2 regions of the Streptomyces sp. NPDC000075 genome follow, and region 1 is predicted to be linked to the other one. Evidence: predicted binding sites of a transcription regulator. Region 1 holds the regulator's gene; the other holds the start of a gene.
What was found. The regulator HrcA, encoded in region 1, represses chaperone genes, less so after heat shock. The targets are predictions, from matches to a motif close to TTNGCACTCNGNNNNNCNGAGTGCNAA.

Region 2: a site for HrcA is predicted at 1,586-1,612, ahead of groES (co-chaperone GroES). Genes of this name have one in related genera too.

What each region holds. Positions count from the first base shown of each region.
Region 1 is NZ_JBEPFL010000042.1:26,706-30,190, reverse strand. Features, by position in the region: gene ABT403_RS33880 (DUF3097 domain-containing protein) at 1-236, opposite strand, end outside; gene ABT403_RS33875 (MBL fold metallo-hydrolase) at 265-996, opposite strand; gene hrcA (heat-inducible transcriptional repressor HrcA) at 1,144-2,160, shown strand; gene dnaJ (molecular chaperone DnaJ) at 2,161-3,300, shown strand; gene ABT403_RS33860 (nitronate monooxygenase) at 3,446-3,485, shown strand, end outside.
Region 2 is NZ_JBEPFL010000004.1:295,029-298,513, forward strand. Features, by position in the region: gene ABT403_RS07410 (sensor histidine kinase) at 1-798, opposite strand, end outside; gene ABT403_RS07415 (response regulator transcription factor) at 801-1,487, opposite strand; gene groES (co-chaperone GroES) at 1,756-2,064, shown strand; gene groL (chaperonin GroEL) at 2,176-3,485, shown strand, end outside.

The sequences.
Region 1 (3,485 bases):
GGGCGGGTCAGCGTCACCACCGCGCCGTCCAGCAGGAAGCCGCGCGGCTCCAGCGGGAACACCCGGCGCTTGCCGAACCGGTCCTCCAGGGTCACCGTGCCCGCCTCGCAGGCCACCACCGCCCCGCAGAAGTCCGTGCCCGCCACCTCGACCACCAGATCGGGGTCCGCCGGCACCTCCGGCACCGGCTTGGCGCGCTTCCACTGCGGGGTCAGGTCGGGCGAGTACTCACGCATCCGGCCGACACTAGGAGCGCGGCCGCGCTCACGCCCGCGACACGCCGAAACGGTCCGCCAGTGTGGCGCGTTGCGCACGTACGAAGGCCGCGTCCACCACCGCTCCGTGACCCGGCACGTACAGCGCGTCCTCCCCGCCCAGCGACAGCAGCCGGTCCAGGGCCGCCGGCCACTGCCCCGGTACCGCGTCGGAGCCCGCCTGGGGCTCGCCCGACTCCTCGACCAGGTCCCCGCAGAACACCGTCTCCCGTTCGCCCGGCACGAAGACGGCCAGGTCGTGCTCGGAGTGCGCGGGCCCCAGGTTCGCCAGCAGCACCTGCACCCCGCCCAGCTCCAGCGTCCACTCGCCCGACACCTGGTGCCCCGGCGCCTTGAGCAGGTCGCAGGCCTCGTCGGCCTCCCCCTCCGCCAGGCCCTGGGCCACCGCGCTGTACCGGAGCTCCTCGCGGCCCCCGGGGGTGCCCAGCAGCCGGTCCAGACCGACCGCACCGAAGAACTGGGCGCCCGCGAAGGCGCCGCCGCCCAGGACGTGGTCGAAATGTCCGTGCGTGAATGCGATATGGGTCACGTGCCTCCCGGTCAGCCGCTCCGCCTCGGCACGGATCCCGGCCCCCTCCCGCACGCTCGATCCGGGGTCGATCAGGAGCACCGAGTCGTCCCCCACCACCAGCCCCACCGTGCAGTCCCACACCGGGAGCCGTCGCCGGCCCGCCCGCCCGGTCAGCCGTTCCCAGCCCGCCTCTTCCCATCGCATGTCCATGCCGCGACGCTACCCTGGCGGGCCGCCCTTGCCCCCGGCGTACTACCCGGCCGTACACTGACCGGGGGATCCCTGGCACTCGAACAGTCAGAGTGCCAACCCGGCCCGGACCGCCCGACGACCGACCCGCATCCGGAGGTGTGCGCGATGCTCAGTGAACGCAGACTCGAGGTGCTGCGCGCCATCGTCCAGGACTACGTCGGGACGGAGGAGCCCGTCGGCTCCAAGGCCCTCACCGAGCGGCACAAGCTGGGCGTCTCACCGGCCACCGTGCGCAACGACATGGCCGTGCTGGAGGAGGAGGGCTACATCGCCCAGCCCCACACCAGCGCCGGCCGGATCCCCACCGACAAGGGCTACCGCCTCTTCGTCGACAGGCTGGCCGGGGTCAAGCCGCTGTCGACGCCCGAGCGGAGGGCCATCCAGAACTTCCTCGACGGGGCCGTCGACCTCGACGACGTCGTCGGCCGTACGGTACGGCTGCTCGCGCAGCTCACCCGTCAGGTCGCCGTCGTCCAGTACCCGTCGCTGACCCGCTCCACCGTCCGGCACGTCGAGCTGCTGTCGCTGGCCCCGGCCCGGCTGATGCTCGTCCTGATCACGGACACCGGGCGGGTCGAGCAGCGCATGGTGGACACCCAGACCCCCTTCGGCGAGAACTCCCTCGCCGACCTGCGGGCGCGGCTCAACAGCCGGGTGGTCGGCCGGCGTTTCACCGACGTCCCGAATCTGGTGCAGGACCTGCCGGAGTCGTTCGAGATGGAGGACCGGGCCACCGTCAAGGCGGTGCTCGCGACCCTCCTCGAAACCCTGGCGGAGGAGGCGGAGGAGCGGCTGATGATCGGCGGCACCGCCAACCTCACTCGCTTCGGACATGATTTCCCCCTGACGATCAGGCCGGTGCTCGAAGCGCTGGAGGAGCACGTGGTGCTCCTCAAGCTGCTGGGCGAGGCCGGGGAGTCGGGGATGGCCGTACGGATCGGGCACGAGAACGCCTACGAGGGGCTCAACTCCACGTCGGTCGTGTCCGTCGGCTACGGTTCGGGCGGCGAAGCAGTCGCCAAACTCGGCGTGGTCGGACCGACCCGCATGGACTACCCCGGAACGATGGGAGCGGTACGCGCAGTGGCACGTTACGTCGGACAGATCCTGGCGGAGTCGTAAGTGGCCACGGACTACTACGCCGTACTCGGCGTGCGCCGCGACGCATCTCAGGACGAGATCAAGAAGGCCTTCCGCCGCCTCGCGCGTGAACTCCACCCGGACGTGAACCCGGACCCGAAGACGCAGGAGCGCTTCAAGGAGATCAACGCGGCCTACGAGGTCCTCTCCGACCCGCAGAAGAAGCAGGTCTACGACCTCGGCGGCGACCCGCTGTCCTCCTCGGGCGGCGGTGGCGGCGCGGGCGGCTTCGGAGCGGGCGGCTTCGGCAACTTCTCCGACATCATGGACGCCTTCTTCGGCCAGGCCTCGCAGCGCGGCCCGCGCTCGCGGACCCGCCGGGGCCAGGACGCCATGATCCGCCTCGACCTGGAGCTGGACGAGGCCGCCTTCGGTACGACCAAGGACATCCAGGTCGACACCGCCGTCGTCTGCGGCACCTGCTCCGGCGAGGGTGCCGCTCCCGGCACCTCGGCGCAGACCTGTGACATGTGCCGCGGCCGCGGTGAGGTCTCGCAGGTCACCCGGTCCTTCCTGGGCCAGGTCATGACCTCGCGCCCCTGCCCGCAGTGCCAGGGCTTCGGCACCGTGGTCCCGACCCCGTGCCCCGAGTGCGCGGGCGACGGCCGGGTCCGCTCCCGCCGCAGCCTGACGGTCAAGATCCCGGCCGGCGTCGAGAACGGCACCCGCATCCAGCTCGCGGGCGAGGGCGAGGTCGGCCCCGGCGGCGGCCCCGCCGGCGACCTGTACGTGGAGATCCACGAGCTGCCGCACCCGACCTTCCAGCGGCGCGGGGACGACCTGCACTGCACGGTCACCATCCCCATGACGGCGGCGGCCCTGGGCACCAAGTGCCCGCTGGAGACGCTGGACGGGCTGGAGGAGATCGACGTCCGCCCCGGCACCCAGTCCGGCCAGGCGATCCCGCTGCACGGGCGCGGTGTCACGCACCTGCGCGGCGGCGGGCGCGGCGACCTGATCGTCCACGTCGAGGTCACCACCCCCGGCAAGCTGGACGCCCAGCAGGAGGAGCTGCTGCGCCAGCTCGCCAAGCTGCGCGGCGAGGAGCGGCCCATGGGCCAGTTCGCGCCGGGCCAGCAGGGCCTGTTCAGCCGCCTGAAGGACGCGTTCAACGGCCGCTGACCGCCCTGCGGCAGTGCGCTCAGGAGCCCGGTACGGGAGAACCCGTACCGGGCTCCTCGCTGTTGCGCGCCCCCCGGGAAAGCGGACTATGCCAGGCGAATGCCATGATTCGGCGCCGTGACCCGGACATGGCACGATGCAGTGCATGTCCTCCGCACCGAACGGTCTCCACCCGTACCCGATCG
Region 2 (3,485 bases), on a different contig from region 1:
CAGCCGGGAGCGGACGGCGGCCAGCGGGTTGCGCAGCTCGTGCGAGGCGTCGGCGGTGAACTGGCGCTGCCGGGCGTCGGAGCGCTCCAGCCGGTCGAGGGTGTCGTTGACGGTCCGCGCCAGCTGGGCGATCTCGTCGGCGCCGCCCGGGTCGGGGACGCGGCGGTCCAGTTCGCTCGCGGTGACGGCGGCCAGCCCGGAGCGGATGGCGGTGACGGGGCGCAGCGCGTGCCCGGTGGCCCACCAGGCGAGGGCCGCCGCGAAGGCGATCATCGGGGGTGCCCCGCCGAGCAGCCCGACGGCGACGGCGCGGGTGGCGTCGTCGACGTCGCCGAGCACGGTCATCGCGTACACGGTGTGCGGGGCGGCCGGGTCGTGCGCCCCGGGCGGCCCGGGGGCCCCGACGGCCACGACCACGCGCCGCTGCGCGCCGGGGTGCGCGGGCGCGAGCACGGCCGAGCGGGAGTCCTGCCCGGGGCCGGGGCGCAGCCCGTCGAGGCGGGGGATGTCCCGGGGCTCCCCGCCGGCGGCGGTGCTCGCGACGGTCCGGCCCCGCGCGTCGCGTACGAGGACCAGGTCGACCCCGCTCTCGGGGGCGGGCAGCCGGCCGCCGGGCGGCAGGGTCCGGGTGTCGACCTGGGCGGCGACCTTCCGCGCGGCGAGCTCGGTGCGGCCGGTGGTGTTGTCGAGGAGGTTGCCGCGCATGAGGGTGTACAGCCACAGGCCGCCGGTGGCGAGCACGGCGGCCATCGCGAGCGCGGCGGCGAGCGCGGTCCGGGCGCGCAGGCTGCTGACCACGGTCAGCCGCCGTCGGGGGCCATGCGGTAGCCGGTGCCGTGGACGGTGAGGATGGAGCGGCGGCCGAAGGGCGCGTCGATCTTCTTGCGCAGGGAGGAGACGTAGACCTCGACGATGTTGGGGTCGATGCCGTGCGGGGAGTCCCAGACCTCGTCGAGGATGTCCTGCTTGGCGACGGCCCGGCCGGGGCGCTCCATCAGGCAGGCGAGGACGCCGAGCTCGCGCGCGGTGAGCTCGATGTCCTGCGGGCCGCGGCGGCAGCGGCGGTCGTGGGGGTCGAGGACCAGGTCCCCGGCGCGGAGCACGGCGGGCGCGGGCCCGGGGCCGGCGGCGCGTCGGGCGAGGGCGCGCAGGCGGGCGCCGAGCACGACGAAGGAGAAGGGCTTGGTGAGGTAGTCGTCGGCTCCGGCGTCGAGGCCTTCGGCCTCGTCGTACTCGCCGTCCTTGGCGGTGAGGACCAGGACGGGGGTGGGGTCGCCGTGGGCGCGCATCCGGGCGCAGATCTCGGCGCCGCCGGGGCCGGGGAGCATGAGGTCCAGCAGGACGACGTCGTACGGTCCGCCGGTGAGGGCCAGTTCCAGCCCGCGGTGTCCGTCGTGGGCGACCTCGACGCGGTGGCCCTCGGCGGACAGGCCCTGCCGGAGGGACTCGGCCAGGTTCTCTTCGTCTTCGACGACCAGGATGCGCACCCGTCCAGCCTCACACACCGCGCGCCGAACCCCGTGGGGCCGGGTTTGGGCCAAACGGGGGCAGCCGCGGCCGGAATACGTGGATCCGGCGGACCGTGTTGGCACTCCGCTTGACCGAGTGCTAATCGCCGGAATAGTGTCACACCTGGCACTCGCCACCGGTGAGTGCCAACACAGCGACAGGCAGGTCCGGCACCCGCGACGACGGATCGACCTGGTCGCCACCTCAGACAGTTAACCCCGGATCTCCGAAGGGGGAGGTCGGATCGTGACGACCGCCAGCTCCAAGGTTGCCATCAAGCCGCTTGAGGACCGCATCGTGGTCCAGCCGCTCGACGCCGAGCAGACCACGGCCTCCGGCCTGGTCATCCCGGACACCGCGAAGGAGAAGCCCCAGGAGGGCGTCGTCCTCGCGGTCGGCCCGGGCCGCTTCGAGGACGGCCAGCGTCTCCCGCTGGACGTCTCCGTCGGCGACATCGTGCTGTACAGCAAGTACGGCGGCACCGAAGTGAAGTACAGCGGCGAGGAGTACCTCGTCCTCTCGGCCCGCGACGTGCTCGCGATCGTCGAGAAGTAATCACTTCTCACGCATTGCTTTGAACTGCGCCCCTGGTCACCCCGCTGATTGCCGGGCGGCGAGGGGCGCGGTTCGTTAAACCCGAGTTTTCGAGAGGGCTGAACCGCTCCCATGGCGAAGATCCTGAAGTTCGACGAGGACGCCCGTCGCGCCCTCGAGCGCGGCGTCAACAAGCTTGCCGACACGGTCAAGGTGACGATCGGCCCCAAGGGCCGCAACGTCGTCATCGACAAGAAGTTCGGCGCCCCCACCATCACCAACGACGGTGTCACCATCGCCCGCGAGGTCGAGCTGGACGACCCGTACGAGAACCTCGGCGCGCAGCTGGTGAAGGAGGTGGCGACCAAGACCAACGACATCGCGGGTGACGGCACCACCACCGCGACCGTGCTCGCCCAGGCGCTCGTCCGCGAGGGTCTGCGCAACGTCGCCGCCGGTGCCTCCCCGGCCGCCCTGAAGAAGGGCATCGACGCCGCGGTCAAGGCCGTGTCCGAGGAGCTCCTCGCGACCGCCCGCCCGATCGAGGACAAGTCCGACATCGCCGCCGTGGCCGCGCTCTCCGCGCAGGACTCGCAGGTCGGCGAGCTCATCGCCGAGGCGATGGACAAGGTCGGCAAGGACGGTGTCATCACCGTCGAGGAGTCCAACGCCTTCGGCCTGGAGCTGGAGTTCACCGAGGGCATGGCCTTCGACAAGGGCTACCTCTCCCCGTACATGGTCACCGACCAGGAGCGTATGGAGGCCGTCCTCGACGACCCGTACATCCTGATCAACCAGGGCAAGATCTCCTCCATCCAGGACCTCCTGCCGCTGCTGGAGAAGGTCATCCAGGCGGGTGGCTCCAAGCCGCTGCTGATCATCGCCGAGGACGTCGAGGGCGAGGCGCTCTCCACCCTCGTCGTCAACAAGATCCGCGGCACCTTCAACGCGGTCGCCGTCAAGGCCCCGGGCTTCGGCGACCGTCGCAAGGCGATGCTCCAGGACATGGCCACCCTCACCGGTGCCACCGTCATCGCCGAGGAGGTCGGCCTCAAGCTCGACCAGGCCGGTCTGGACGTCCTCGGTTCCGCGCGCCGCGTGACCATTTCCAAGGACGACACGACCATCGTCGACGGTGGCGGCAACGCCGCTGACGTCGCGGGCCGCGTCAACCAGATCAAGGCCGAGATCGAGTCCACGGACTCCGACTGGGACCGCGAGAAGCTGCAGGAGCGCCTGGCGAAGCTCGCCGGCGGCGTCTGCGTCATCAAGGTCGGCGCCGCCACCGAGGTGGAGCTCAAGGAGAAGAAGCACCGTCTCGAGGACGCCATCTCCGCGACCCGCGCCGCGGTCGAGGAGGGCATCGTCTCCGGCGGTGGCTCCGCGCTCGTCCACGCCGTCAAGGTCCTCGAGGGCAACCTCGGCCTGACCGGCGACGAGGG